4 regions of the Pantoea sp. SGAir0418 genome follow, and region 2 is predicted to be linked to each of the others. Evidence: riboswitches for the same ligand, from Rfam matches in the RefSeq annotation. Region 2 holds a riboswitch; each other region holds the start of a gene.
What was found. Region 2 has a riboswitch for thiamine pyrophosphate ahead of C1N84_RS21250 (FAD-dependent oxidoreductase). Riboswitches for the same ligand answer to the same signal wherever they lie in the genome.
Positions count from the first base shown of each region.

Region 1 (7,375 bases), on a different contig from region 2:
CATCGTGTGTCGACAGACCCAGGCGTAAGCCGGCGTGGCGGATAGCGTCCAGGTCGGCCACATCCAGATCCTCCTGACCAAGATGCACACCATAAGCGTTGTACTTAATCGCTAAGCGCCAGTAATCGTTGATAAACAGCCGCGCGCCGTACTGTTTGCCCAGGGCGATGGCATCGCGTACTGCGGCTTCAATCTGGCGATCATCGCCATCTTTGATGCGCAGCTGGAGGGTGCGCACGCCGGCTGCCAGCAGGCGTTCAATCCACAACACGCTGTCGACAACCGGATAGAGCCCCAGTTTTGGCGCGGTGGCAGGGAAGGCTTCAGTCATCATTTTTCCTCTTTCAGGGCATCGGCGGCGTGATACAGCTCGCCGCCACGGCTACGGAAGGCATCGGACATTTGCGCCATGCCCAGCGCTATCGGCTGGGCTTCCGCCTGCTGGCGGGCGGCAAATTCGCGCACTTCCTGGGTGATTTTCATTGAACAGAATTTGGGGCCGCACATGGAACAGAAGTGGGCCACTTTGCCGGATTCCTGCGGCAGAGTTTCGTCGTGATAGGCCCGCGCGGTATGCGGATCGAGCGCCAGATTAAACTGATCTTCCCAGCGGAACTCGAAGCGAGCTTTCGACATGGCGTTGTCGCGGATCTGCGCGCCGGGATGGCCTTTAGCCAGATCGGCAGCGTGCGCGGCGATCTTGTAGGTAATCAGCCCCTGCTTAACATCCTCTTTATTCGGCAGGCCAAGGTGCTCTTTCGGCGTGACGTAGCACAGCATCGCGCAGCCAAACCAGCCGATCATGGCGGCGCCAATCCCGGAGGTGAAATGATCGTAGCCCGGCGCGATATCGGTCGTCAGCGGGCCCAGCGTATAAAACGGCGCTTCATGGCAGTGTTCCAGCTGCTCGGTCATATTGCGGCGGATCATCTGCATCGGCACGTGACCGGGGCCTTCAATCATGACCTGCACATCATATTGCCAGGCGATTTGCGTCAGCTCGCCTAAGGTACGCAGTTCGGCAAACTGGGCTTCGTCGTTGGCGTCCTGAATCGAGCCGGGACGTAAACCATCACCGAGCGACAGCGCGACATCATAGGCGGCGCAGATTTCACAGATTTCGCGGAAATGCTGGTAGAGGAAGTTTTCCTGATGATGTGACAGGCACCACTTCGCCATGATTGAGCCGCCGCGCGACACGATGCCGGTCAGCCGTTGTGCGGTCATCGGCACATAGCGCAGCAGCACGCCCGCGTGAATGGTGAAGTAATCAACACCCTGCTCAGCCTGTTCCAGCAGGGTATCGCGGAAAATGTCCCAGTTAAGATCTTCTGCAATACCGTTGACCTTTTCCAGCGCCTGATAGATTGGCACCGTGCCGATCGGCACCGGACTGTTGCGCAAAATCCACTCGCGCGTTTCATGGATATAGCGGCCGGTCGACAGATCCATCACGGTATCTGCCCCCCAGCGCGTGGCCCACACCAGTTTTTCCACTTCCTCTTCAATCGACGAACTTACCGCCGAGTTGCCGATGTTGGCGTTGACCTTCACCAGAAAATTGCGGCCGATAATCATCGGCTCCGATTCCGGATGATTGATGTTGGCAGGAATGATGGCGCGGCCGCTGGCCACTTCAGCGCGCACGAATTCGGCGCTGATATTCTCTGGCAGCTGCGCACCAAAGCCGTGGCCGGCGTGCTGCTGCAACAGCGTTGCACTGCGGATACGCTCACGTCCCATGTTTTCGCGCAGCGCGATGAACTCCATCTCCGGCGTGATGATGCCCTGACGCGCATAATGCAGCTGCGTGACGCGGCGACCCGCTTTGGCCCGGCGCGGCAGCGGCAGATGTTCAAAACGCAGATGATCCAGCCCGTCATCCGCCAGCCGCTGCTGACTGTAGCTTGAGCTGAGTGCGCTGATGGTTTCGCTGTCGTTGCGTTCGGCGATCCAGCCGGCGCGCAATTTTGCCAGACCCTGATGCACATTGATGGTCGCGTGGGGATCGCCATAGGCACCGGCGGTGTCATACACCGGCACCGGTTCATTGTCTGCGTATTGCGGATGATCTTTGCTGCCGCCGGTGTGCGTCGGGCTGAGCTGAATTTCGCGCATCGGGACGCGGATATCCGCACGGCTGCCGCTGATCCAGATACGTTTTGAGTTAGGGAAGGCGGTTCCCTGGAGCGAATCGATAAATTTTTGCGCCTGCGCGCGTTGTTCACGACGTGAGGTTTTAGCATCAGACATAGCAAGTTTCCTGAAAACAAGGGGAAGCTGCTTGTCCGGAGTCCGGAAGGAGTAACAGAAACGGTGCGGGCGCCTGACTGCACCGTGCTGATCACATCTACTCTTGTTCCCTTCGCAGGTACTAACCTGATCAGGTTCCGCGGATCCCGAATTAACGGTCTCAGCCCCTAAGGGCACTCCGACAAGTTTACGTTTTACGCGATAAGCGACTTTACTGACTGCTGCACGCTGCGCTTATATCGCAAAGTTTGATTGTGGATTGTCGTTAAAAAAGACAATAAAAAAGCCCATTCAGCATAAAAGGGCTTTTCCTGAATAACAAGTCTTTTACAACTGCAGCGGTTCAGGCTGGACGAGCAATGGTGCTGTCATTGGCTACCGGCGGGCGCGCCAGCTGATTATCCCAGGCGAGCTGAATCAGTTTGTCTTCCAGCGTAAAGCGTGACTCCAGCGCTTCGCCCACTTCTGACAGCGCCTGCTGGAAATCCACGCAGTTGTCGTCATTAATGGCCTGTTGCAGATGGCTGTCATACAGTTGCATCAGACGTTCAGTATTGCCTTCCAGCGCCGGATAGATCTGCGCCGCCGCAATCATCGGGCTGTCGCCGGACATCTCGCTGATGATGCGCTCGTAAACGCTGAAGTGGCCGGTAGAGAGATAGTCCACCAGACGATGGCAAAACGCATCCAGCGCCTGTTCATCCAGCGCGGTCAGCGCTTCTTTGTTCGGCTTCATGCCAATTAACTCGTAATAGGTGACGAGCAGCTGTCGACGGGCGCGCAACCATGAGTCGACTAATTCATTACCGCCACCTACACGCTCGGTCAGGTTATCTAACTGGGTAAGCATACGGGGCTCCAGGTGAGTTATAGTTGTTTATTACACACTTAACATCAGGATTTCAGCGTGCCATTTGACGCTAAGGACAACGATTAAGATGCAACGTGAGATCTCAAGCGTAGACGCTGGCTGGTGGATTGTCAGCTCCGCGCAGAAACTTTGGTTGCCGCAAGGCGAGTTGCCGCATGGCTTATCCGGCGAGTTTGGCCTGACCGGCAGCAGCGGCAGAGTGATTGGCGAGTGGCAGGGCGAAAACGTCTGGCTGGTATGCGAAGCGCGTCCGGACAATATGGCCTCGGTGCGCCAGCTAATTGACGAAGATGTCGGTCTGTTTCAGCTCGCCGGGCGCGGCGTGCAGCTGGCAGAGTTCTACCGTTCGCATCGCTGGTGCGGCTATTGCGGCCATGAAATGCAGCACAGCAAGCGCGAATTTGCCTGCCTGTGCAGCCACTGCCGCGAGCGCTACTATCCGCAAATCGCCCCCTGCATCATTGTGGCGATTCGTCGCGGTGAGGAGATCCTGCTGGCAAACCATGCGCGCCATCGCAACAGCATCTACACCGTGCTGGCCGGTTTTGTCGAAGTCGGCGAAACGCTGGAGCAGGCGGTGGCCCGCGAGGTGATGGAAGAGAGCAACGTGCGGGTAAAAAATGTGCGTTACGTGACCTCGCAGCCGTGGCCGTTCCCGCACTCGCTGATGATGGCGTTCATGGCGGAGTACGATGGCGGCGAGCTGCAGCACGATGGTAAAGAGCTGCTGGATGCTGGCTGGTATCGCTACGATGATCTGCCCCTGTTGCCGCCGCCGGGCACCGTGGCGCGCCGGCTGATTGAAGATACGGTTGCGCTGTGTCGCGCCAGCGCGGCGTGAAAATGCTACACTGCCGGCCTTAGCATGAGAGAGCCCATTATGAGTGAACTGAAGAACGATCGTTATCTGCGCGCCCTGTTACGCCAGCCGGTGGATATCACCCCGGTATGGATGATGCGACAAGCCGGGCGTTACCTGCCGGAATACAAAGCCACGCGCGCTGAGGCCGGTGATTTTATGTCGCTGTGTAAGAACGCGGAGCTGGCGTGCGAAGTTACCCTGCAGCCGCTGCGCCGCTATGCGCTGGATGCCGCGATCCTCTTCAGCGATATCCTGACCATTCCGGATGCGATGGGCCTGGGGCTCTACTTTGAGACCGGCGAAGGCCCGCGTTTCTCCCACCCCATCGCCTGCCGTGCCGATGTGGATAAACTGCCGGTGCCGGATCCGGAGCAGGAGCTGGGTTACGTGATGAATGCGGTGCGCACCATCCGTCATAACCTCAAGGGCGAAGTGCCGCTGATCGGTTTCTCCGGCAGCCCGTGGACGCTGGCAACCTACATGGTAGAAGGCGGCAGCAGCAAGGCTTTCACCAAAATCAAGAAGATGATGTACGCCGAGCCACAGACGCTGCACGCGCTGCTGGATAAGCTGGCAGAGAGCGTGATCCTTTACCTCAACGCGCAGATTAAAGCGGGTGCGCAGTCGGTGATGGTGTTTGATACCTGGGGCGGCGTGCTGACCGGGCGCGACTATCGCGAGTTCTCGCTCTATTACATGCACAAAATCGTCGACAGCGTGCTGCATGAGAACGAAGGACGACGCGTGCCCATCACCCTGTTTACCAAGGGCGGCGGCCAGTGGCTGGAAGAGATGGCGGCCACCGGCTGTGATGCGCTGGGCCTTGACTGGACCACCGATATTGGCGAAGCGCGGCGCCGTGTGGGCGATAAAGTCGCGCTGCAGGGCAACATGGATCCGTCTATGCTGTATGCACCCCCTGCACGAATTGAGCAGGAAGTGGCAGGGATTCTGGAAGGCTTTGGCGCAGGCGAAGGCCACGTCTTCAACCTCGGTCACGGGATTCATCAGGATGTTCCGCCAGAGCACGCTGGCGCGTTTGTGGAGGCGGTGCATCGGCTATCACGACCATATCATCAGGGATAAGCATGGATTTAGCCGCACTACGACAGCAACAGGTACAGCTCGCCGCCAGCGTGGTGCGGCAGGATGATTTTGACGTACTGCCGCCGCGCTTCATTGGCGGCGCCGATGTCGGTTTTGAACAGGGCGGCGAGGTAACGCGCGCCGCCCTGGTGATCCTCGAATACCCTTCATTAACGCTGGTGGAGCATCGCATCGCGCGTGTCGCGACCACCATGCCTTATATCCCCGGTTTTCTCTCGTTTCGCGAAATTCCAGCGCTGCAGGCGGCGTGGCAGCAATTGTCGCAGCGGCCCGATCTGCTGTTCGTCGACGGCCATGGCATCTCTCATCCGCGCCGGCTGGGCGTTGCTGCGCATTTCGGCTCGCTGCTGGATGTGCCAACCATCGGCGTAGCGAAAAAGCGCCTGTGCGGCCGTTTCGCTGAGCTGGATGCGGCACCGGGCAGTCGTCAGCCGCTGATGGATAAAGGCGAGCAGATTGCCTGGGTGTGGCGCAGCAAGACGCGCTGCAATCCGCTGTTTGTCTCAACCGGCCACCGCGTCAGCCTCGATAGCGCACTGCACTGGGTTGAAGCCTGCATGGCTGGCTACCGCTTGCCGGAGCCAACGCGCTGGGCCGATGCCGTGGCGTCTGGCCGTCCCGCTTTTGTGAAGTGGCAAAATGCGCGCTAACGCTGTTTGTACGCGGCTTTTGCGGTACACTGCCGCCAGCTAATCTACCGAGAGTAAGTTTGATGTTACAGAACCCCGTCCATTTGCGTCTGGCGAAGCTGGAAAGCTGGCAGCACATGACCTTTATGGCCTGTCTGTGCGAGCGGATGTTCCCCAATTACTGGGCCTTCTGTCAGCAGACCGAGTTTGCCGATCCGCAGCTCTATCGCCGCATTCTCGACCTGGTGTGGGAAAGCCTGACGGTGAAGGATGCCAAAATCAATTTCGACAGCCAGCTGGAGAAACTGGAAGCGGCGATCCCAAACGGTGACGACTTTGACGTTTACGGCGTGCACCCGGCGATTGATGCCTGCGTGGCGCTGAGTGAACTCCTGCACGCGCAGCTGAGCGGTGAAACGCTGGAGCACGCCATCGAAGTCAGCCGCACGTCGATCACCACCGTGGCCATCCTCGAAATGACCCAGGCCGGTCGCGAAATGAGCGACGAAGAGCTGCGTGACAACCAGGCGGTAATTGACGAATGGGACCTGCAGTGGGAGATTTTTCGCCTGCTGGCAGAGTGCGAAGAACGGGACCTGGAGCTAATCAAAGGGCTACGTGCAGACCTGCGTGAAGCCGGAATCAGTAACATCGGTATAATTTTTCAGCAATAAGGCGAGAAAACGTGACTTCAGGCCCGAATTACCGCGCCTGGAGGCTTCACATCAGCCCCCTGTCTGGTCTACATTTGGGGGGCTGAAAATTGTGGCTATCGGTGCGTGCAGGCTGAAGAGTGCCAGAATATGGCTTTTCCCTCGCACTCGTTGCTTAGCAAGCGATAAATACACTTTAAGGATAACTTATGAACAAGACTCAACTGATTGATGTGATCGCAGAGAAAGCGGACCTGTCTAAAACCCAGGCTAAAGCTGCGCTGGAATCTACCCTGGCTGCGATCACTGAGTCTCTGAAAGAAGGTGATGCTGTACAACTGGTTGGTTTTGGTACTTTTAAAGTGAACCACCGCGCTGAGCGTACCGGTCGCAACCCGCAGACTGGCAAAGAGATCAAAATCGCTGCAGCTAACGTGCCAGCGTTCGTCTCTGGTAAAGCACTGAAAGACGCTGTTAAGTAAGTTTTCCGCATCGCGGTTTAGCTTTAAAAGAGGGGCGATTTCGCCCCTTTTTGTTACCGGGGCCTGCTATGCTGAACATCTCTCCTCAGCGCCTCTGCGCCATCCTCCTCGGGGTATTACTCACCGGCTGCAGTGCCACTCCCGATCTTCCGGCTTTCACCGCCAGCGGCTATCTGTCTGACCGTGGCACGGTGCGAATCTGGCGTAAAAACGGCGACCACGAAGCCGTCCATCTGCGTACTGTCTACACCCCTTTCAATGGCGATAGCCGGGAAACCACCGACTATATCTGGCAGGCGGATAAACTGCTGAGCGTGGAACGGCACGTCACTGGCCAGCAGCCGGACGACGTAACCCTGCGTTTCGACCATCAGGGCAACCTCAATTTTATGCAGCGACAGCTGGCTGGCCGGCGTGAAGCCGTCAGCGCCGACAGCGTCGAGCTGTACCGGTTTGACGCGCAGCGCATGCTGGCGCAGAGCAATGCACTGCTGAGTGGCCGGGTACTGTTGCGGCAG
Region 1 covers NZ_CP027911.1:3,747,162-3,754,536, reverse strand. Annotated here, with positions in the region: gene thiE (thiamine phosphate synthase) at 1-331, opposite strand, end outside; gene thiC (phosphomethylpyrimidine synthase ThiC) at 331-2,253, opposite strand; TPP riboswitch at 2,344-2,444, opposite strand; gene C1N84_RS17500 (Rsd/AlgQ family anti-sigma factor) at 2,597-3,103, opposite strand; gene nudC (NAD(+) diphosphatase) at 3,192-3,965, shown strand; gene hemE (uroporphyrinogen decarboxylase) at 4,005-5,072, shown strand; gene nfi (deoxyribonuclease V) at 5,075-5,743, shown strand; gene C1N84_RS17480 (YjaG family protein) at 5,806-6,396, shown strand; gene hupA (nucleoid-associated protein HU-alpha) at 6,585-6,857, shown strand; gene C1N84_RS17470 (DUF1481 domain-containing protein) at 6,926-7,375, shown strand, end outside.
Region 1: it holds a riboswitch for thiamine pyrophosphate, as region 2 does, so the genes downstream of both, thiC (phosphomethylpyrimidine synthase ThiC) here and C1N84_RS21250 (FAD-dependent oxidoreductase) in region 2, are expected to answer to the same signal.

Region 2 (7,375 bases):
ATTACGGCGACGTAAATCCGGAGATCTTCAATCTGCATATTGTCCACTTATCTGTGACAGTCATTGTCATCCAGGCGCATTGTTGGGCAAATCAGTTTACGTATACTGGTCAGCAACGGGAAGGGCCTTCGCCCTCCAGCTAAAAATTTAAGGAGCAGACCATGATTGAACAACGACTGTCCGAACAACGTGGCTTAGGCGATCACGGCTGGCTGCATTCACGCCATACTTTTTCGTTTGCCAGCTACTGGGACCCACAACAGACCGGTTTCTCCGATCTGCTGGTGATTAACGATGATCAGGTAGCACCGGGTCGCGGTTTCGGTGCGCATCCGCACAACAACATGGAGATTATTTCCTACGTGCTGGAAGGCGCGCTGGAGCATAAAGATTCCATGGGTACCGGTTCGGTTATCGTGCCCGGTGACGTGCAGCTGATGAGCGCCGGCAGCGGCGTGACGCACAGCGAGTTTAACCATTCGAAACAGGATAATGTGCACTTCCTGCAGATCTGGATTGTGCCGGCAGAACGCGGTACCGAGCCAGGTTACCAGCAGGTGTCAGTGGCAGAAGCCGACAAACGCGGTCAGCTGCGCCTGATTGTTTCGCCACAAGGCGACAACGGCTCGCTGCGCGTACGTCAGGATATGCGTATTTACGCGGGACTGTTTGACGGTGCCGAGCAGCAGACGCTGGAACTGGCTAACGATCGCTATGCTTATATTCACGTGGCGCGCGGCAGCATTGAAGTGAATGGCGTAAGCTTTAAAGCCGGCGACGGCGCGCGCGTACGCAATGAGACGGCGCTGCAGTTCGCTAACGGTAACAATGCTGAAGTGCTGGTGTTTGATTTACGACCAGTAGAAGTTAATCATCCGCAGCGTTAATTCATTGCGCGGTAAGTCATCGAGGCATGGCGTGAACCTTCACGCCATGCCTTTTTATTTGGCTTAAGGTACGAATAATAACCAGCACCTGGCAGGTCCGGCATAAAATAGGAATTTTTACCTTCCACAAAAATGCAAAGCCCCTTAAATTTGCCTCCAGGATAAGCACGCTACGCCAGGTATTTGGCGGCTAAACAACAAACAAAGTTAACACTATTACATTCCATTAGAATTAATGGTAATGAGGATTTTGATGGTTTTAAAACGCAGCTTTAATATCGCAGTGGTATTGGTTCTAGCCTTTTCTGTAACGGCTTGTGGCATGTCTCATCGTGGCCGCAACACCGCCATTGGCGCTGGTGTAGGTGCTGTAGGCGGCGCCGTTCTGACCGGCGGCAGCACCTTCGGTACCCTCGGCGGCGCGGCTATCGGTGGCCTGATTGGTCACGAAGTCAGCCGTTAATTTCACCGTTACTCAGGATTTCGCCAGCAGGAATGCTGGCGAAATTTTAAACCATTTCATTTTTAAATTCTTATTCGTCCACTCTTCTTTTTTATCCATCGCCTGATAGCATCGTGGTTTATTTTGCTGCAATGATAAACACACCTAATCGCGATGCGAGATGTAAAACCTCGCCATAAGTATCGGAATCATCAATCAGGCTTAATGATTTATTAAGTGGCGTCAGCATGCCAGGTGAAATTCGATCGCCAAATAACATCACTGCCCGCGCTGAATCATCCTGACGGGATATCCATGAAAGGCCCTGCGCTGATTCGCTCTGATGATGCAGAGCGGCTGCCCAGCGTCGGGTGAGGGGATAGTGATGTTTTTCTGTGTCGATAAGCTGCTTACGCGTGATACCTAACTTGCGCAATGCGATGCTGCTCAGGTCGATCAGCAGCATATCTTCATTAACTTTAAGACAGGAGTGAAGTTGATAATGTAATTTTTTCTTATCCAGTGTCTTAAGACCGGGTGCGAAAGGCACGTCATGAAATACTGTTTCCATTAATGCGCAGTCTCTGGTCGAACCGCCGTAAAGGGTCGGTATTGGCTGCCCATGTCTGGTTTTTATTGGACTGAAGCGGGCATTCCCTTTCACTCCAGGATTAAACTGGTTGGCGGCATAATGCGACAGATGGACCCGGTGCAGAATGCTTCCTGCTGAAAGCGTAATAAATGACAGCTGAAGTAAAGCGCCTGGCAATGGCGCACCTTCTTCGGCAGTAATAACAGGCAAAGTTGATAAATCATCAGGTTGCGCCGCAGTGCTGCGCTTATCCATGCGTTATTCCTTCCATTTCATCCAGAGCGGCGTCGATGACGCGTTGCGCTTCGGTTAGCAGTAGATCTTGTGGTCGTTTGCCCGCAAGGAAACTGTTATTAGACAGAAACCACAACGCAATAGCCCAACTGTCTTTGCGTCCGGCAAAAATCCTGAGTATTTGAGCCAGTGGTTTAACCGGGCGAAAGTGCGTGTCGCGATCCAGGCCATAATCGGGGAAATAATCTATCCCATTGTGATTGATGGCAAATATCTGGCCGCTTTTTTTCCATTTATTCGGCTGAGCGCTCGGATTTGTGGAACTCAACCCTGCCAGTTGCGCCACTTCTGCGGCGCTGAGCCAGTTTCCGCTCTCCAGCACGGCATTGCGCGCCTCTAGTAACATCGCCGCTTCTTTGAGTAAATGAGGCGAAGCTGGCACGCGCGGTAACATCGCACTGGCAAGTTGCTCCAGCGATTCCTGCCGCTGCCGCTGCTGAAAAATTGCAAACATGGATGAAGCGATTGCGGAAAGATTTTCTGACAGGTTGCGCAGCGTCAGCGCATCGCCTGGGTGGTCGAAAGTAATGGCAACAACGTGACTGGCATGTGATTTTGACAGCCGACCCTGAATCTCCTGCGGGGTACCTGTCAGTGCAGAAACTCCGGTGTGATCTTTATCGCTAACCATCAGTTAACTCCCGCAAGGTTATTTAGGTTATCTTATTTTAATGATATCCCGAATAACTTGCAATGGCATCAATGGTGCTGCTTTAAGTAAGCAAGAGGCGAGAGGTAAGAGGGAGCACACTATAGGAAACGGATTGTTAAAAGTGGGAAAAGCTAACAATCCGTTTGAGGTTAATCGATCTGTAGCTGATGAATCATCAGAGCGGCGCGTGCGGCTTCTTTGCCTTTTTTAATAAAATGTTCGGTATAAAACGCTTCAATCGCATCGACCGGCTGAAAATTGTGCGGAGTGAGTGATACCGAAAACACCGGAACATTGGTGGCGAGCTGCACATTCATCAGGCCATCGACGACGGCCTGAGCGACAAAGTCATGGCGATAGATGCCACCGTCGACCACCAGCGCGGCGCAGACAATCGCATCAAATTTGCCGGTTTCGGCCAGGCGTTTGGCCAGCAGCGGCATTTCAAACGCGCCGGGTACGTCATAGCTTTTTAATGTATTCTCGACGCCTTGTTCTGCCAGTTCCTGCTCAAATCCCACCAGCGCGTTGTTCACGATCGCCTGATGCCATCCTGCTTTAATAAAAGCCACACGAAACTTATTCATAATGCTTCCATGATTAGCTGAAAAATTTATAAGTGAATAATAAAAAAGTCTTTTTTATCATCTGCCCGCTATCCGTCTGGTATACCATATGTTGCAATTTTGATCCACAACGCGGGCAGCGCGGTTAACGTGCTGCTTGACGCCAGCCAGCGCCTGCAATACAAATAGACGCGTCGGGGGAGTCTCGCCAGAGAGACTGAGAGGCTAATAGCGCACTGCGCGGCTTAGCGACCCTTTGAACCTGACCCAGTTGATACTGGCGTAGGAAGACTGACGGCTCATGTGCAAAGCCGTCTGGCGCAAAGGCGAGCCCGATCGCTGGCGTCGATTCCCTTCACCTGTATCTGCGGGTCTCAGTTATCACTGAGAGGCCGATGTGAATTTCCCAGATTATTTACCGGAACGTTGTTCATGAGCCGCTGGAGCGTGCTCGGTAGCGGCGTGTCCGGGCTTTGTGTTGCCACGCTGCTGGCTGAGCGCGGAGAAACCGTCGAGGTCATTGACGATGAAGCGCGTCAGCCTGCCTCGTGGTTTGCTGGTGGCATGCTGGCGCCGTGGTGTGAAGCTGAAAGCGCGCCAGCCGACGTAATTACCCTCGGCCAGCATGCTGCGGCATGGTGGCAAACGCGCGTCAGTAGCGTGGTGCAGCAGGGCACGTTAGTGCTGGCACCGCCGCGTGATAACCCGGAGTTAAACCGCTTCGCGCGCATGACGACGGCGCATCAATGGGTTGATCCTGCGTCGCTTGAACCGGCGCTGGAAAACCGGTTTGCGCGCGGACTGTTTTTCCCGCGCGAGGCACATCTCGATCCGCGCCGCGCGCTGTCTGAGCTGCGTGACAAACTGCTGCAGCGTGGCGTCCGCTTTGATGCGCGCCAGCCCTCGGGCCGGATCATTGACTGTCGCGGTATCCATGCCAGAGCGCAACTCTCCGGCCTGCGCGCGGTGCGCGGGGAAATGCTGATCCTGCAGAGTCATGAGGTGTCATTTTCCCGGCCGATTCGTCTGCTCCATCCGCGTTTTCCCTGTTATCTGGTGCCGCGTCGCGACGGCCACTTCATGCTCGGCGCCACCATGATCGAAAGCGACGATGCCAGCGCTATCAGCGCGCGCGCCATAATGGAACTGCTCAGCGCGGCCTACACCCTGCACCCGGCGCTGGCGGAAGCGCGCGTCATCGAAAGCGGCAGCGGTCTGCGTCCGGCATGGCCGGCTAATCTGCCGGAAATCCACTATCACAACGGTATTTTTTATCTTAACGGCATGTATCGTCACGGTTTTCTGCTGGCACCAATGATGGCAGAACAGCTGATGCAGCGCCTGTCCGGGGAGGTTAGCCATGAATATTCAGCTTAACGGCCGCACCATCAGCACTGAGGCCACCAGCCTCAGCGAATTGCTGATCGAACAGCAAATCGATGCGGTCTGTGTTGCCACCGCCTGCAATGGCGATTTTGTGCCGAAAAGTCAGTATGCCAGCCTGCAGTTGCAGGAAGGCTGGCAGCTGGAAGTCCTGTCACCGATGCAGGGAGGCTGAGCGATGTTTTACGATTTTACACCGCAGTCACGCTTGCTGCTCGGCACCGCAGGCTACCCTTCACCGGCGATTTTGCAGCAGGCGATCGCCGCATCCGGCAGTGAAATTATCACTGTCAGCCTGCGCCGCGAAGGCACGGCGGGCGCGGCTTTTCGCGAGCTGCTGACGGGCCTGAATGTGCGCGTGCTGCCCAATACCGCTGGCTGCCACACGGTCAAAGAGGCCGTCACCACCGCGCACATGGCGCGCGAGTTGTTTAACACGCCGTGGATCAAGCTGGAAGTGATTGGTCATGCCGACACGCTGCAGCCCGATCCGTTCGCGCTGGTCGAAGCGGCACGCATTCTGTGCGCCGACGGCTTCCAGGTGTTTCCCTACACCACGGAGGATCTGATTGTCGGTGAAAAACTGCTGGCCGCCGGCTGTGAACTGCTGATGCCGTGGGGCGCGCCCATCGGCTCCGGCCAGGGACTGCGAAATATTGACGGGCTGCGGGCGATGCGAGCCTGGTTCAGCGATATTCCACTGATCATTGATGCCGGCATCGGCGCACCGTCACAGGCAGCGCAGGCTATGGAGATGGGCTTCGATGCCATCCTGCTCAATACCGCCGTGGCGAAAGCGGGCGATCCGGTGGCGATGGCGCGCGCGTTCAGCCAGGCGATCGCCGCCGGGCAGGGCGCGCGCGATGCCGGGCTGATGGAGAAGCGTGATATGGCCGTGGCCTCAACGCCGATCTTCGGCCTCGCTAACCTGAACTAAGGAGCGCGCAATGGAACGCTACCAACGCCAGATGATGCTGCCGGAAATTGGCGTCGTCGGGCAGCAGAAACTGGCTCGCGCCCGCGTGCTGGTAGCCGGTGCCGGTGGGCTGGCCGCCACGCTGCTGCCTCAGCTGACGGGCGCGGGCGTCGGTCAGCTGTGTCTGTACGATGATGATCAGGTCGCGCTGCATAACCTGCATCGCCAGACGCTGTTCACCCTGCAGGATGTGGGTCGCAGCAAAGCTGTGGCGGCGCAGCAGGCTTTGCAGCAGCGCAATCCTGAGGTGCAAATCGAAGCGGTGCCCGAGGCGCTGAGCGCCAGCAATATCGCGCAGGCGCTGACGGGGTGCGATCTGGTGATTGATGCCGCCGATAACTTCGCGGTGACTTACCAACTGTCTGATGCCTGTTTCCAGGCAGGCATACCGCTGATCAGCGCCTCGGTGCTGGGTCGTCAGGGCTATGCTGGCGGTTTTTGCGGCGGCGCGCCGAGCTATCGTGCGCTGTTTCCGCAGCTTCCTGCCTCCGCGGCTAACTGCAATACCGCTGGCGTGATGGGGCCAGCCGTGGCGGCGCTGGGGGCGATGCAGGCGCAGATGGCGCTCAGCGTACTGCTCGGGCTGCAACCCTCACCGCTCGGCTGCATGGTCAACTGTGACTTCGTCAGCTGGCACTTTCGTTCGTTCCGCTTTGATGCGGCACAGGAACCGGCCCAGCCCGGCGTGCCGTTTATTGATGCTCACCTGTTACAACCCGGAGACTGCATTGTGGAGCTGCGCAGCTGCGAAGAGGCGCCTGCCAGCGTGGCCGATCGGGTTGAGCGCGTATTGCCGCACGAACTGGACGCCTGGCAGCCACCGGCGGATCGCCGCATCGTACTGGTCTGCGCCAGCGGCATCCGGGCGGCGCAGGCGGCCAGCGCGCTGGCGCAGCGCGGCTTTAATCAGCTGGCGATTCTGGCGGCGCGCCGGCCATGACGCAGGACATCCGCTTTGACCAGGTGAGCTTTGCCTGGGGCGAAAAACAGCTATGCGATCGGCTCAATCTGCAACTGCGCGGCGGCAAAACCACGGTGCTGCTGGGCTGCAGCGGCATTGGTAAAAGCACGCTGCTGCGTCTGGTGGCCGGCTTAGTGCAGCCGCAGCAGGGCAGCCTGAGCGGTATTGCGCAGCACGTGGCATGGATGGGGCAGCAGGATCTGCTCTATCCGTGGCTGACGGTGCTGGAAAACGTGATGCTGACGGCGCGTCTGAGCGGTGCGAAGCCGGACCGCGTGCGGGCGCATCACTTGCTGGCACAGGTGGGACTGGAAGACGAGGCGCAAGCCGCGCCCTCACAGCTCTCGGGTGGCATGCGGCAGCGGGTGGCGCTGGCGCGCACGCTGTATGCGCAGCGCGAGCTGGTGCTGATGGATGAGCCATTCGCCACGCTGGATGTGATGACCAAACACCAGTTGCAAACGCTGACCGCGACGCTGCTGCGTGGCAAAACGGTGCTGCTGGTGACCCACGATCCGCTGGAAGCCTGCCGTATGGCCGATGACATTCTGCTGTTGCACGGCCAGCCGCTGCAGGTGACGCACTGGCCTGTGCCGGCAGGTACGGTGCCGCGCGCGCTCAA
Region 2 covers NZ_CP027912.1:461,707-469,081, forward strand. Annotated here, with positions in the region: gene C1N84_RS21220 (LysR family transcriptional regulator) at 1-38, opposite strand, end outside; gene C1N84_RS21225 (pirin family protein) at 162-887, shown strand; gene C1N84_RS21230 (glycine zipper 2TM domain-containing protein) at 1,141-1,350, shown strand; gene C1N84_RS21235 (RES family NAD+ phosphorylase) at 1,469-2,176, opposite strand; gene C1N84_RS21240 (hypothetical protein) at 2,169-2,846, opposite strand; gene C1N84_RS21245 (6,7-dimethyl-8-ribityllumazine synthase) at 3,017-3,454, opposite strand; TPP riboswitch at 3,620-3,739, shown strand; gene C1N84_RS21250 (FAD-dependent oxidoreductase) at 3,866-4,810, shown strand; gene thiS (sulfur carrier protein ThiS) at 4,794-4,991, shown strand; gene C1N84_RS21260 (thiazole synthase) at 4,995-5,753, shown strand; gene C1N84_RS21265 (HesA/MoeB/ThiF family protein) at 5,764-6,732, shown strand; gene C1N84_RS21270 (ABC transporter ATP-binding protein) at 6,729-7,375, shown strand, end outside.

Region 3 (7,375 bases), on a different contig from region 2:
CGCATCGGATTTTCCAGCACTTTCATGGCGTAGGGGATGGCGATCAGCGCGTTGGTGAAGATCACCAGCGCATCGGCACGCTGCGGCAGGCCAACGGTGGCGTTGAACAGCAGAAAGAACCCGCTCGCCAGCACGATGCCCGGCATTGCCAGAATCAGCATTCCGCTGAGTTCCATGGCCTGCGCGGCGAAGCGCTGCTGACGCTGGCGCAGTTCGCGACTGCTCCACAGCAGCATCATGGTCAGCAGCACGCACAGCACACCGGCACCGAGTGCGATGCGCAGCGACGTCCACGTGGCCTGCCACAGCGCGGGCTGTTGCAGCGCGCCGGCAATGCCGCCGCGTAAGCCGTCGACCAGCACCGCCGCCAGCGGTGGCAGCAGTAACAGTAGTGCCAGCGTAATCAGCAGCGTATCCGCGATGCGTGCGTGCCAGGAATCCTGCGGATCGCGCCAGCCGCGCACCGTCTGGCTACCGGCCGGAATCGCTTTACTGAAGCGCTGGCTAAGCAGCACCAGCAGCAGACAGCAGCCGAGCTGCAACAGTGCCAGCAGCGCGGCGCGGCCGGGATCGTAATCAAAGCTAAGCGCCTGATAAATGGCCAGCTCCAGCGTGGTGGCCTGCGGACCGCCGCCCAGTGCCAGCACGGTGGCAAAACTGGCGAAGCACAGCATAAAGATCAGCGCCGCCGTTGGCAGCAGCGGACGGCGCAGCCACGGCCACTCCAGCAGGCGAAACAGCGACCAGCCGCGCAGACCGAGCTGCGCCGCCAGCTGGCGCTGCTCGCCGGGAATGCTCTCCAGCGCCTGCAGCAGCATGCGCGTCGCCAGCGGCAGATTAAAGAACACGTGCGCCAGCAAAATACCCTGCAGGCCATAGGGCGAGAAGTGATAATCGATACCGACTGTGGTGCACAGCTGCGCCAGCCAGCCGCTGCGCCCGTAGACGCTCAGCAGACCGAATACGGCGACCAGCACCGGCAGCACCAGCGTCATGGCGCACAGGCGCAGCAGCAGCGTGCGGCCGGTAAAGCGGCGGCGATAGAGCGCGCGGGCCAGCAGAATGGCCGGCAGCACCGAGAGCAGCGCTGACAGCAGCGCCTGCTCAAAGGAGAACGCCAGCACATGGTGCAGATAGCTGTCAGTGAGCAGCGCGCGCCAGTCGGTGGCCGGCGCGGCGAGCAGCAGGGCACCGAGCGCCAGCAGCGCGACCGCACATAATAGCAGCGCGCTAAGCGCTCCGGGCAGTAGCCAGCCGGGCATCAGCGGCTGACGGCGCGCTGCCACGCGCTAATCCACGCCGCGCGATGGTCAGCCACCTCTGTCGGGGTGTATTGCAGCGCATTCGCAGGCACCGGCAACGCCTGATAACCGGCGGGTAAATCGCTTTTGATCACCGGATACATCCAGTTGCCGGTGGGAATGGTGCGCTGAAACGCTGGCGACACCATAAACTGCATGAATTGCTGCGCCAGCTGCGGCTGTTTGCTGCTGGCGAGCTGCGCGCCCACTTCTACCTGCAGATAATGGCCTTCGCTGAACGGCGCGGCGGCGTAGTTATCCTTTTTCTCTTCAATAATGTGGTAAGCCGGCGAGGTGGTATAGCTCAGCACCAGATCGCTTTCGCCTTTGAGGAACAGACCATAAGCTTCGCTCCAGCCTTTGGTGACGGTCACGGTTTTGCTGGCCAGCTTCTGCCAGGCCGCCGGCGCGTCATCGCCGTACACTTTCTGCATCCACAGCAGCAGACCGAGCCCCGGCGTGCTGGTGCGCGGGTCTTCATAAATCACCCGCCATTTTTCCGGGCTTTCGACCAGCTCCTTCAGGCTGTGCGGCGGATTCTTTAGCTTGTTTTTGTCGTAAACGAACGCGAAGTAGCCGTAATCAAACGGGATAAAAGTGTCATTGTGCCAGCCGTCCGGCAGCTGCAGTGCACGGGTATCCACCGTGCTTTTGCTGAACAGGCCGGTTTTTTCCGCCGCCTGAATCAGGTTATTGTCCAGCCCCAGCACCACGTCGGCCTTGCTGTTCTTTCCTTCCATACGCAGGCGATTAAGCAGCGATACGCCATCCTCCAGCGCCACATAGTTCAGCTCACAGCCGCACCGGGCCTCAAAGGCTTTTTTCACTGCCGGACCGGGGCCCCAGTCGGCGGCGAACGAGTCGTAGGTATACACGGTGAGGACGGGTTTGGCCGCCAGAGCCGGCGCCGCGATCAGCAGCAACAGGGGCAGAACTTTATTTAACACTTTGCGTTCCTTAAGAAGAAGGTAAGGTTGCGTCGCAAAGGATCTGAGGGCGGAGCATCTCAAATCCCTACGCCGGTACGAGCCGGATCAGGTTCGACGGGTCTCTCTCAGCCAGTTAACCGGCACCCCGTTGAGAACGACATATTCTAGACATTTACAGGACAACGCGAAAGGTTCACCTGCCGGTCGTGTTGTCCGATGCTGCCCTTTTTACAGCTCCGGCGGGGCGAACCAGGCAGACTTGAAGTCAAACCAGCCGAGCGTGTTCAGTCGCACGCCACGCATGCTGCGCTGGCCCTCCAGCAGCAGCCAGTGATGAAACAGCGGATGCAGATAGTCGCTGTTTACCAGCTGTTTGCTCCACTCCGCCAGCGGCAGCGCTTTCTCTCGCCAGCGCGCGGCGTCGGCCTGCCAGTCCAGCGGGATACAGTGATGCATCAGCGGTAGCTCGTAGAGCTGAGCGAACAGGGCGTAGTCGAGCGGCAGGGTAAAGTTGACGCTGCCCAGCCAGATGTCACTCTCGCCCGCGCCGTCGAACCAGCTTTCGTAGCTCACTTCACGGGTAATCAGCTCAACGCCCTGCTGCGCCAGCAGTGGCCGCAGCGCATTGGCGATGCCCTCGTGTTCGACGTGGTGGCTGTACCAGCTGAGCGTCAGCTGGGTCACGCCGTCGGGCTTGTGGGCTGGGGTGATATCGCGCCGATGGTGCCAGCGCGGCAGCAGGCCATAAGCCGGGAACCAGTAGCGCTGATAGCCGACGCCGGCATGATTGAGCAGCGCGATAGGGTTAAGCAGATCGCTCACCCAGCGGCGGAAACCGGCATCGCGCCCGCGTTCAGAGCGCTGATCGAACAGCAGAAAATAGCAGCCCTCTTCGAGGCGACTCTCTTCCGATTTTTCGTCGTCGTTTTCGCCTTCCAGTTTTACACCGGCGTAGACCAGCTCATCGCTGATCTCCGGCAGCACCCAGATCGAGACATCATCAATCAGCGCGCGGTAGCCGAAGTAGTCATCAAACGCGGCGATTTTCAGCTGGGTTTGCTGATTGCGCACCACGCTGTACGGACCGGTGCCAATGGGCTGACGGGCGAAGTGGCGCAGTGTCGGCCATTCACGCGGCAGAATCATGGCGCTGACGCTGGCCAGCAGCCACGGCAGCCAGCAGTCCGGCTGGCTGAGATGGATATCCAGCGTCCACGGCGCCGGCGAGTGCAGTTGGTCGATATGCGAAAACAGCGGCTGGCTGCGCACCCGTTCCAGCGAGGCGATGACATCCTCCATCTCCAGCTCGCGGCCATGATGAAAGCGGATTGCCGGCCGCAGGAAGAAGCGCCAGTGCAGCGGAGAGGTTTGCTGCCAGTGATGGGCGATGTCGGCGGCGATTTCCCCCTTTTCCTCATTTATACGCGTCAGGCCGCTGAATATCTGACGCGCCAGGTGGGTTTCTGAACGGCGCAGCGGCGAGCCGGGCAGCAGGTTAGGCAAGGGCCGGTAGTAGAGCACGCGCAGAATATGCTTGCCCTGGCGAAAGCTGCGGCCAAGGTGCGCGGCAATCATCTGCCGCACCTGGTTTTTATCGCCCACCAGCTGCACCAGCTGGTCGATGCGATCCTGCTCCAGCAGGTCTTCTGCGCGCTGCTGCTGTAGCGCCAGTCCGGTGTAGCAGAAGCTCAGCAGCGAGCGTTTACCGCGACCGGCTTCAGCCTGCCAGATCAGCCAGCCCGCCGCCTGCATGGCGTTCAGCAGGTTACGCATGTGGCGGCGTGAGCAGTGCAGCAGTTCGGCCAGTTCGCTCAGCGTGGTTTCCTGATCCTGGCCCTGACAGTGTTGCCACAGGCGAATGAATTGCTGTTGCAGACGCGCAGAGGACATAAAAGGGGAACTCCTTCTCGACTTCGCTCAGTTTTTCCTGCCCCATATTAGAGGCATACTGGCGGGCAATGGAAGAGCGGGAGGCATTCAGCAATGAATGGCGCTCTGCCAGCGGTTCCGCCGACGTGGAACCTTTTCTGAGTAGGGTGCAATTTCACCGCCAGCGGAGTTTTTCTCTGCTGGCTTTTTTCGTTTTGCTGTGGAATCTTCTACGCTGTTTTTTCCCGGTCTTTTTCCTCAAAGGGATTTCTGCATGAAATCGCTGTTACCGCGGCCGCGCCGCCTGAATCCGGTTTACCTCTCCTTTATGGCGGTGTCGTTTATGGTCGGCGTGGCGGGGGCGTTACAGGCGCCGACGCTCAGCCTGTTTTTGACGCGCGAGGTGCAGGTGCGACCGTTCTGGGTCGGCCTGTTCTTTACCATCAACGCCGTCGCCGGGATCGTAATCAGCCTGCTGATGGCGAAGCGTTCGGATAACCGTGGCGATCGCCGTCATCTGGTCCTGTTTTGCTGCCTGATGGCGGTGGCCAACGCGCTACTGTTTGCCTTTAACCGTCACTATCTGACGCTCATCACCCTCGGCGTGCTGCTGTCGGCGCTGGCCAGCGTGGCGATTCCGCAGATCTTCGCGCTGGCGCGTGAATATGCCGATCAGTCGGCGCGTGAAGTAGTGATGTTCAGTTCGGTGATGCGCGCGCAGCTGTCGCTGGCGTGGGTGATTGGGCCGCCGCTGTCGTTCGCGCTGGCGCTCAACTACGGCTTCGTCACGCTATTCTGCGTGGCGGCGGTGATTTTTCTGCTGAGTATGCTGCTGATCTGGCGCACGCTGCCCTCGGTGCCGCGCATCGCCGCTACGCCGGAGCAGGTGCTGATGCAGCTCAGCCCGTGGAAAGACAGCCAGGTGCGGCTGCTGTTTATCGCCTCGGTGGTGATGTGGGCGTGTAATACCATGTATATCATTGATATGCCGCTGTATATCAGCGCAACCCTTGGCCTGCCGGAGAAGCTGGCGGGTCTGCTGATGGGCACCGCCGCCGGGCTGGAGATTCCGATCATGCTGCTGGCCGGCCATTACGCGAAGCGCTACGGCAAGCGCAAGCTGATGCTGTTGGCGCTGGTAGCGGCGATTGTGTTTTATCTCGGGCTGGTGCTGTTCCGTTCTCAAACCGCGCTGATGGTGCTGCAGCTATTTAACGCCGCGTTTATCGGCATCATCGCCGGCATAGGTATGCTGTGGTTTCAGGATTTGATGCCGGGCCGTGCCGGTGCGGCGACCACCATGTTCACCACCTCGATTTCAACCGGGTTGATTATCGCCGGCCTGATTCAGGGGATACTGAGTGAGCGCTTTGGCCATGAGTCGGTTTACTGGCTGGCGCTGGTGATGGCGGTGGTGGCGCTGGTGCTGGCGGCGCGGGTGCGCGATGCGCGGTGAGGGCGGTGTGGAGATTGAAGGTCGCCATAAATGGCGACCAAATTACTGACGCGTTTGCTGTAGGGTGCGCATTGCTGCGCACCGGGTAAACCTTAACGCAGAAACGCTGGCTGGCTGGATTCGTAGCTGGCGATGGACGCTTCATGCTGCAGCGTCAGGCCAATGCTGTCGAGGCCGTTGATCATGCAGTGACGGCGGAAGCTGTCGATTTCAAAGTGGTAAACCTTGTCGCCGGCGGTGACGGTCTGCGCTTCGAGATCCACGGTGAAGCGGATACCCGGCTGCGCGGCCACCAGTTTGAACATCTCATCGACCTGCTCTTCGCTCAGCTTCACCGGCAGCAGCTGGTTGTTGAAGCTGTTACCGTAGAAGATGTCGGCGAAACTCGGCGCAATCACCACGTGAAAACCGAAGTCGGTCAGCGCCCACGGCGCGTGTTCACGCGAGGAGCCGCAGCCAAAGTTCTCGCGCGCCAGCAGGATGCTGGTGCCTTTGAACTCCGGCTTATTCAGCACGAAGCTGGCGGTTGGCTGGGTGCCGGCATCATCATCAAAACGCCAGTCGTGGAACAGGTGCGCGCCAAAGCCGGTGCGCGTCACTTTCTGCAAAAACTGCTTCGGGATGATGGCATCGGTGTCGACGTTTGCGGCATCCAGTGGGGCCACAATCCCGGTGTGTTGGGTAAATTTGTTCGCCATGGCTTAAGCTCCCTGAGTCAATTCACGAATGTCGGCAAAACGACCGGTTACCGCCGCCGCAGCAGCCATCGCCGGGCTCACCAGATGGGTGCGACCGCCGCGACCCTGGCGACCTTCAAAGTTACGGTTACTGGTTGAGGCACAGCGCTCGCCCGGATTCAGACGGTCGTTATTCATTGCCAGGCACATCGAACAGCCCGGCAGACGCCACTCAAAACCGGCTTCGAGGAAGATTTTGTCCAGGCCTTCGGCTTCAGCCTGCGCTTTCACCGGACCAGAACCTGGCACCACCATCGCAACCACACCCGGCGCCACTTTGCGGCCTTTGGCGATCGCGGCAGCCGCGCGAAGATCTTCGATACGTGAGTTGGTGCAGGAACCGATAAACACTTTATCGATCGCTACCTCAGTCAGTTTGATGCCCGGCTGCAGATCCATATAGGCCAGCGCTTTCTCGGCGGAAGCGCGTTCAACCGGATCGGCAAACGAGGCCGGATTCGGGATGGCCTGATCCACGGCCATCACCTGGCCCGGATTGGTGCCCCAGGTGACCTGCGGCGCGATATCGGCAGCATTCAGCGTCACAACGGCGTCAAACTGCGCGTCGCTGTCGGACTTCAGGGTGCGCCAGTAAGCCACCGCCTGCTCCCACTGCTCGCCCTTCGGCGCAAACTGCTTGTCTTTCAGATAGGCAAACGTGGTGTCATCCGGTGCTACCAGGCCCGCTTTGGCGCCCATCTCAATCGCCATGTTGCACAGCGTCATGCGGCCTTCCATGCTCAGCGCTTCAATCGCCGGGCCACAGAATTCAACCACGTGACCGGTGCCGCCGGCGCTGCCGGTTTTACCGATGATCGCCAGTACGATGTCTTTGGCGGTGATACCCGGCGCAGCTTCGCCCAGCACTTCAATCTTCATGGTTTTCGCCCGGCCCTGTTTCAGGGTCTGGGTGGCGAACACGTGCTCCACTTCGGAGGTGCCGATACCGAACGCCAGGGAACCGAAGGCGCCGTGCGTTGCGGTGTGCGAGTCGCCGCAAACGATGGTCATGCCCGGCAGCGTCATGCCCTGCTCAGGACCGATCACGTGCACAATTCCCTGGAACGGGTGGTTCAGGTCATA
Region 3 covers NZ_CP027911.1:3,291,209-3,298,583, reverse strand. Annotated here, with positions in the region: gene thiP (thiamine/thiamine pyrophosphate ABC transporter permease ThiP) at 1-1,286, opposite strand, end outside; gene thiB (thiamine ABC transporter substrate binding subunit) at 1,262-2,248, opposite strand; TPP riboswitch at 2,295-2,388, opposite strand; gene sgrR (HTH-type transcriptional regulator SgrR) at 2,459-4,120, opposite strand; gene C1N84_RS15470 (MFS transporter) at 4,374-5,555, shown strand; gene leuD (3-isopropylmalate dehydratase small subunit) at 5,648-6,253, opposite strand; gene leuC (3-isopropylmalate dehydratase large subunit) at 6,257-7,375, opposite strand, start outside.
Region 3: it holds a riboswitch for thiamine pyrophosphate, as region 2 does, so the genes downstream of both, thiB (thiamine ABC transporter substrate binding subunit) here and C1N84_RS21250 (FAD-dependent oxidoreductase) in region 2, are expected to answer to the same signal.

Region 4 (7,375 bases), on a different contig from region 2:
TGCAAAAAATTATCGTTATCCATCACGCCGGCAAAGCCTGCACGGTGGCCGTCGATCTCCGCTACCAGTACCGTTTCACCGGGGATAATCGCGTCGAAATCTTCCAGCTGCCAGTCGTCGCCGGCCAGCCATGTCCAGTTATGACGGCGCGCCGCGAGATACAGCGTGCGTAAAAAAGGGCGGTCGGCTTCTTCAAAAAGACGAATTTTCACTTCCAGACTCCATGACGAGTAAGCGGGCACGTTTTGTAGCGGCGTTGTGCACGCAGTTGAATCGTGCAGCAAAGATGATTGAATGTTTATAAAAAAATAGCAGTTGCCGCGCGTAAAGATAAAGCCTGTTAACTCTGCAGCTTTTCTGTGTAGAATGCCGCGGCAAGCCGCATCAAATCTGGCGTCGGCACTTTGATAGCTTTTGATTATCTGATTGATAACGTCTGCATATTAGAAGTTGGCCCGAAAATTATGTAGCCTGCATCACATCTTTTTAACGGAGGTCACCCATGTCTATCATCAATACCAAAATCAAACCGTTCAAAAACGCTGCATTCAAAAACGGCGAATTCATCGACGTAACCGAGAAAGACGTTGAAGGTAAATGGAGTGTTTTCTTCTTCTACCCGGCTGACTTCACCTTTGTATGCCCGACTGAACTGGGTGACGTGGCAGACCACTACGAAGAGTTCCAGAAACTGGGCGTAGACATCTACTCCGTTTCAACTGACACGCACTTTACCCACAAAGCCTGGCACGGTTCTTCAGACACCATCGCGAAAATCCAGTATGCGATGATCGGCGACCCGACCGGTGCTCTGACCCGTAACTTCGAAATCATGCGTGAAGCAGAAGGTCTGGCTGACCGCGGTACCTTCATCGTTGACCCGGAAGGCATCATCCAGGCCATCGAAATCACTGCAGAAGGCATCGGCCGTGACGCGTCTGACCTGCTGCGTAAAGTGAAAGCGGCTCAGTATGTGGCTTCTCACCCAGGTGAAGTTTGCCCGGCTAAATGGAAAGAAGGCGACGCAACGCTGGCTCCATCACTGGACCTGGTTGGCAAAATCTAAGTTACCAACGCCCTTTGATCTTTCTTCCATCGGGTGCTGCGGCACCCGATTTTCTTCACAGGAACTCACTATGCTCGACACCAATTTAAAAACCCAGCTCAAGGCCTACCTTGAGAAACTAACGAAACCGGTTGAGTTGATTGCCACACTGGACGATGGCGCAAAATCCGCAGAGATCCGTACTCTGCTGACCGATATCGCGAGTCTGTCTGATAAAGTCAGCTTCCGTGAAGAGAACGATCAACCGGTACGTAAACCATCATTCCTGATTACTAACCCAGGCAGCCACAGCGGTCCGCGCTTTGCCGGTTCGCCAATGGGCCACGAATTTACCTCACTGGTGCTGGCACTGCTGCAGACCGGTGGACATCCGTCGAAAGAGGCGCAGAGCCTGCTGGATCAGGTTGTTGCGCTGGACAGCGACCTGCATTTCGAAACCTATTACTCTCTGTCGTGCCACAACTGTCCGGACGTGGTTCAGGCGCTGAACCTGATGGCGGTGCTCAACCCGCGCATCCGTCACACCGCCATCGACGGTGGCATGTTCCAGAATGAAATCACCGAGCGCAACGTGATGGGCGTGCCGGCGGTTTACCTCAACGGCAAAGAGTTCGGTCAGGGCCGCATGAGCCTGGCAGAAATCGTCGGTAAGGTAGACACCAACGCGGACAAACGCGCGGCAGAAGAGCTGAACAAGCGTGATGCGTATGAAGTGCTGATCGTCGGCAGCGGCCCGGCGGGCGCTGCGGCGGCCATCTACTCGGCGCGTAAAGGCATCCGTACCGGCCTGATGGGCGAGCGCTTTGGCGGCCAGGTGCTGGACACGGTTGACATTGAAAACTACATCTCCGTGCCAAAAACCGAAGGGGCGAAGCTCGCCGGTTCCCTGCGTGCGCACGTTGATGACTATGACGTTGACGTGATCGACACCCAGAGCGCCATCAAGCTGATTCCGGCAGCGAAAGAGGGCGGTCTGCACGCCATCGAAACCGCGTCCGGCGCGGTGCTGAAATCACGCAGCATCATCATTGCTACCGGCGCACGCTGGCGCAACATGGGCGTTCCGGGCGAAGAGCAGTATCGCACCAAAGGTGTGACCTACTGCCCGCACTGTGACGGCCCGCTGTTTAAAGGCAAACGCACGGCGGTGATCGGTGGCGGTAACTCCGGCGTTGAAGCGGCCATCGACCTGGCCGGTATTGTCGAGCACGTTACGCTGCTGGAATTCGCCAGCGAAATGCGCGCCGATAAAGTGCTGCAGGATAAACTGCGCAGCCTGAAAAACGTGGATGTAATCCTGAACGCGCAGACCACCGAGGTGACAGGCGACGGCAGCAAAGTTACCGGTCTGACCTACATCGACCGCAATAACCAGACCAGCCACGAACTGGCGCTGAGCGGTATCTTCGTCCAGATTGGTCTGCTGCCCAACACCAACTGGCTGGAAGGCGCAGTCGAGCGCAACCGCATGGGCGAGATCCTGATCGACGCCAAAGGCGAAACCAGCCTGAAAGGCGTATTCGCCGCCGGCGACTGCACCACCGTGCCGTACAAGCAGATTATCATTGCCAGCGGTGAAGGGGCCAAAGCGTCACTGAGCGCGTTTGATTACCTGATCCGCACCAAACCGGCTGAATAAGTTTTGCGATAGCCACGCAAGCGCCCCGCAACCTGTGTTGCGGGGCTTTTTTTTATCCCAGCCAGCGACGCGCCTGTTCATCGCTGATATCGCGATAATAGATTTTATGGATACGTTCGCCGCAGCGTTTGCATTCGGCTTCGAGGTACGTGGAGTACCTGTAGCGGCCGCCGGGGGCGACGGCGCCCTGACGGGAAATGGTGATATTGTGCCAGTGATGCGCGTGCGGAAGAAAACTGAATAAAGTCATTAGCGATTCCGGGTGAAGGTGAAATAGCGATCTTCAAATCCGGAAGGGAATTAGGCCGTGTTACGCTGCCGGCCGGTTTGATATTAATCAAGTTGCGCGCTTTCTTCTGTTTATTTCCCGCCTACTGCCCCGGCAGATTAAATTAACTATCCTGATGAATTTTAGGGCTTTTAGGAAAATTGATCTCCGTCGATTTGTTTATATTTTCCTGATGATCAAAAAATCATGAAAATTGATGGCGCACGTATTTTTGCTCATCGTTGCCCGGCAAAAAAAGCGCACCCGCCGCAGGATTTACAACTTTAAGCTGACCCTTTATGCTGTGAAGGCATGTCTGACATGGACGTGCATGACTCGGGGTGCCCTTCTTTGTGAAGGCTGAGAAATACCCGTAATACCTGATCTGGATAATGCCAGCGTAGGGAAGTCAGATGCCTGACCGCATTCGCCTTCCTGATTGCCGGTTGGGAGCCTTATGACACAGCCTGACCCTCTTTCCCCGGCGCAACTCGCGCACTCTCTGCAACTGCTGCGGCAGCAGGCACCGCTGGTGCACTGTATGACCAACGACGTGGTGCAAACTTTTACCGCCAACGTGCTGCTGGCGCTGCAGGCTTCACCCGCGATGGTGATTGATGGCGATGAAGCGGCGCAGTTTGCCGGTTTCGCCGATGCGCTGCTGATCAACGTCGGTACCTTAACCCGTGAGCGTCGCGATGCAATGCTGGCGGCGGTACAGGCCGCTAACCAAGCCGGTACGCCGTGGACGCTCGATCCGGTGGCGGTAGGCGCGCTAACCCTGCGTACGGAATTCTGTCAGCAGTTGCTGAGCCTGCGACCGGCGGCCATTCGCGGCAACGCTTCAGAGATTCTCGCCTTAGCCCACCAGGCCACGGGCGGACGCGGTGTGGATAGCGTGCATCAGGCCGATGCTGCACTGAACGCCGCGCAGCAGCTGGCGCAACGCTGCACGACTATCGTTGCGGTAACCGGCGAAGTCGATTACGTTACCGATGGCCGCCAGACGCTGGCGATTCCCGGCGGCAGCCCGCTGATGACGCGCGTGGTCGGCACCGGTTGTGCGCTATCCGCCGTAGTCGCGGCGTGCAGCAGCCTGCCGGGCGAGCGCATCCAGCACGTGGCAGCGGCCTGCCGCGTAATGTCACTGGCGGGAGAGCAGGCCGCGCGCAGCGTGGCAGGGCCCGGCAGCTTCGTCGCCGCTTTTCTCGATGCGCTGTGGACGCTGGAGGTGGCGGCATGAAACGCATCAATGCATTGACCATTGCCGGCACTGACCCCAGCGGCGGCGCGGGTATCCAGGCCGATCTGAAAGCGTTTTCCGCGCTCGGCGCGTACGGCACCAGCGTGATTACCGCGCTGGTGGCACAGAACACCCGCGGCGTGCAGTCGGTGTATCGCATCGAACCGGCATTTGTTGCGGCGCAGCTCGACTCGGTGCTGGACGACGTGCGCATTGACGCTGCGAAAATCGGTATGCTGGCGGAGACGGCGATCGTTGAGGTGGTGGCAGAGAAGCTGAAACGCGCCAGCCTGCCGTTTGTGGTGCTGGATACGGTGATGATTGCCAAAAGCGGCGATGCGCTGCTGTCGCCCGATGCGGTAGCCAGCATTCGTGAACGGCTGCTGCCGCAGGTATCGCTGATCACGCCCAACCTTCCGGAAGCCGCGGCGCTACTGGGTTGCCGCATGGCGCAGGACGAAACGACTATGCTGCAGCAGGGCGATGCGCTGCTGGAACTGGGCTGTGAAGCGGTGCTGATGAAGGGCGGTCATCTCAGCGATGCGGAAAGCCCGGACTGGCTGATCACCCGCGCCGGCCGCCAGCGCTTTACCGCGCCGCGCGTTAACACCCGTCATACGCACGGCACCGGCTGCACGTTGTCGGCGGCGCTGGCGGCATTGCGACCGCGCCATGCGGACTGGGCGGGCACCGTAGCGGAGGCCAAGGCCTGGCTGCAGCAGGCGCTGCTGCACGCCGATTCGCTTGAGGTCGGCCACGGCATTGGGCCGGTGCATCATTTCCATCAGTGGTGGTAGGGCGTAACGCCAGATTGCCGTTTTTTCACTGCGTATCCGTCTGAAAAATGGAGTCAGCAATTTGCCAGCCTGGCGCGTTTCGGTCCAGGCTGTGGGGGCGAATCGGCAGGTGCCGGTTCTTTTCCAGCCATTTATCAGGAGCGAACATGACGGACATCGTACAGTTATTGGGTAAAGAGGCGGATACGCTTCTTCAACATCGCTGCATGACCATTCCAGCGGACAGCCTTTATTTGCCGGGCGCGGATTATGTCGATCGCGTGATGATTGATAACAATCGTTCTCCTGCGGTTCTGCGCAATATGCAGACGCTCTACAACACCGGCCGTCTGGCGGGTACCGGCTATCTGTCGATTCTGCCGGTGGATCAGGGCGTGGAACACTCTGCTGGCGCCTCGTTCGCTGCCAATCCGGCCTATTTCGACCCGAAGAATATCGTCGAGCTGGCGATTGAAGCCGGCTGTAACTGTGTGGCGTCAACCTATGGCGTGCTGGCCTCCGTGTCACGTCGCTACGCGCACCGTATCCCGTTTATGGTCAAGCTGAACCATAACGAAACCCTGAGCTATCCCACGCAGTATGACCAGACGCTCTACGCCAGCGTCGAGCAGGCATTCAACATGGGCGCGGTTGCGGTTGGCGCCACCATCTATTTTGGCTCTGAGCAGTCACGCCGGCAGATCGAGGAAATTGCAGCGGCCTTCGAGCGCGCGCACGAGCTGGGCATGGTGACGGTGTTGTGGGCTTATCTGCGCAACAACGATTTTAAGAAGGATGGGGTGGATTATCACGCCAGCGCCGATTTAACCGGTCAGGCTAACCATCTGGCGGCCACCATTGGTGCCGACATTGTGAAGCAGAAAATGGCGGAGAATAACGGCGGTTATAACGCGGTGAAGTTTGGCCACACCGATGAGCGCGTGTACAGCAAGCTGACCAGTGAGAATCCGATCGATCTGGTGCGCTACCAGCTGGCCAACTGCTATATGGGCCGCGCCGGGCTGATTAACTCCGGCGGTGCTTCAGCCGGTGCGACCGATGTGGCGGAGTCGGTGCGTACGGCGGTGATCAATAAACGCGCCGGCGGCATGGGGCTGATTCTCGGGCGCAAGGCGTTTAAGAAGTCGCTGAAAGAGGGCGTGGCGCTGATTAATGCGGTGCAGGATGTGTATCTGGCAAAGGATGTGACGATTGCCTGATGGTGTGAGGGGCGTTTTTTCACCTTCACCCTTACCCTCACCCTCACCCTAACCCTCTCCCGCGAGCGGGAGAGGGGACTGTTTTGTGCGGGTTTTCAGAGTTAATTATTGAAGACTAGCTGGAACAGCGCCCTCTCCCGGTGGAAGAGGGTCGGGGTGAGGGCATCAAACCGCACCGCATCACACCCCACCGCAAGCTCACCGAACAACACTACGGCCCTTCAAACCATTCGCTGTTGCGCTCGGCAATCGGCGTGATGGTCAGAATCATCTCCTGCAGATGTCGCCGCATCGCCTTCTCAGCCGCATCGGCATTCTTCGCTTTCAGCGCGGCAAAAATCTCTTCGTGCTGCTGAATCAGGCTCTCCGGCGGCGACACTTCGCTCAGCGTCAGAAAGCGCACGCGGTCCATCGTCGCTTTAATGTTCTCCACCGTCTCCCACGCCAGCAGGCAGTCAATGCCTTCGGCAATCAACCGGTGAAACTCATCGTCGAGCGCCAGAAACGCCTGGCTGTCGTGGCGTTCCGCTGCCAGACGCTGCAGCTGCAGATTGTGTTCCAGCGCCATCAGTCCGGTGGCAGCGATCTCCAGCGCGGCGCGGCGAACCACGGCGATCTCCACCGCTTCACGGATGAAACGGCCGTCGGCGACGCGCTGGGCGGAGATTTTGCGCACGAAGGTGCCGCGCTGCGGCAGGACCTGCACCAGGCCGGCTTCCGCCAGTTTGATAAAGGCTTCCCGCACCGGCTGCCGCGACACGTTGAAGCGCGCCGACACTTCTTTCTCCGACAGCAGCGAGCCCGGATGGATCACGCAGGTTACGATATCCTTCCGCAGATAGCGATAAATCTGCTGATTTACCGGTTCGCTGGTGGTTATGGTATAGGCAATCGACATGCAGCAATATCCGTATTACGGCTGGCCGCCGCCAGCCCGATGAGAAAGCGTCAGTCTAATCAGCACGCTGCGTCTGCGCTACACATTTGTGCAGGCGGCTTAGCCTTCTGTGACCAGCGCCTGCACCGTGGCGCGTGCACCGGTAAGCCGCAGCTGCTGATACAGCTCGGTAAGCCGCGTAACAAACACTGAGTGATAACGTAAGTCGTCGCCGAACACCGCCTGCAGGCGCAGTAAGGCCTCAACGCGCTGCGGGCCATCCTCG
Region 4 covers NZ_CP027911.1:1,488,248-1,495,622, forward strand. Annotated here, with positions in the region: gene C1N84_RS06750 (GNAT family N-acetyltransferase) at 1-212, opposite strand, end outside; gene ahpC (alkyl hydroperoxide reductase subunit C) at 503-1,066, shown strand; gene ahpF (alkyl hydroperoxide reductase subunit F) at 1,137-2,705, shown strand; gene C1N84_RS06765 (hypothetical protein) at 2,758-2,955, opposite strand; TPP riboswitch at 3,301-3,397, shown strand; gene thiM (hydroxyethylthiazole kinase) at 3,431-4,216, shown strand; gene thiD (bifunctional hydroxymethylpyrimidine kinase/phosphomethylpyrimidine kinase) at 4,213-5,013, shown strand; gene fbaB (class I fructose-bisphosphate aldolase) at 5,160-6,212, shown strand; gene C1N84_RS06785 (GntR family transcriptional regulator) at 6,424-7,110, opposite strand; gene C1N84_RS06790 (mannitol dehydrogenase family protein) at 7,210-7,375, opposite strand, start outside.
Region 4: it holds a riboswitch for thiamine pyrophosphate, as region 2 does, so the genes downstream of both, thiM (hydroxyethylthiazole kinase) here and C1N84_RS21250 (FAD-dependent oxidoreductase) in region 2, are expected to answer to the same signal.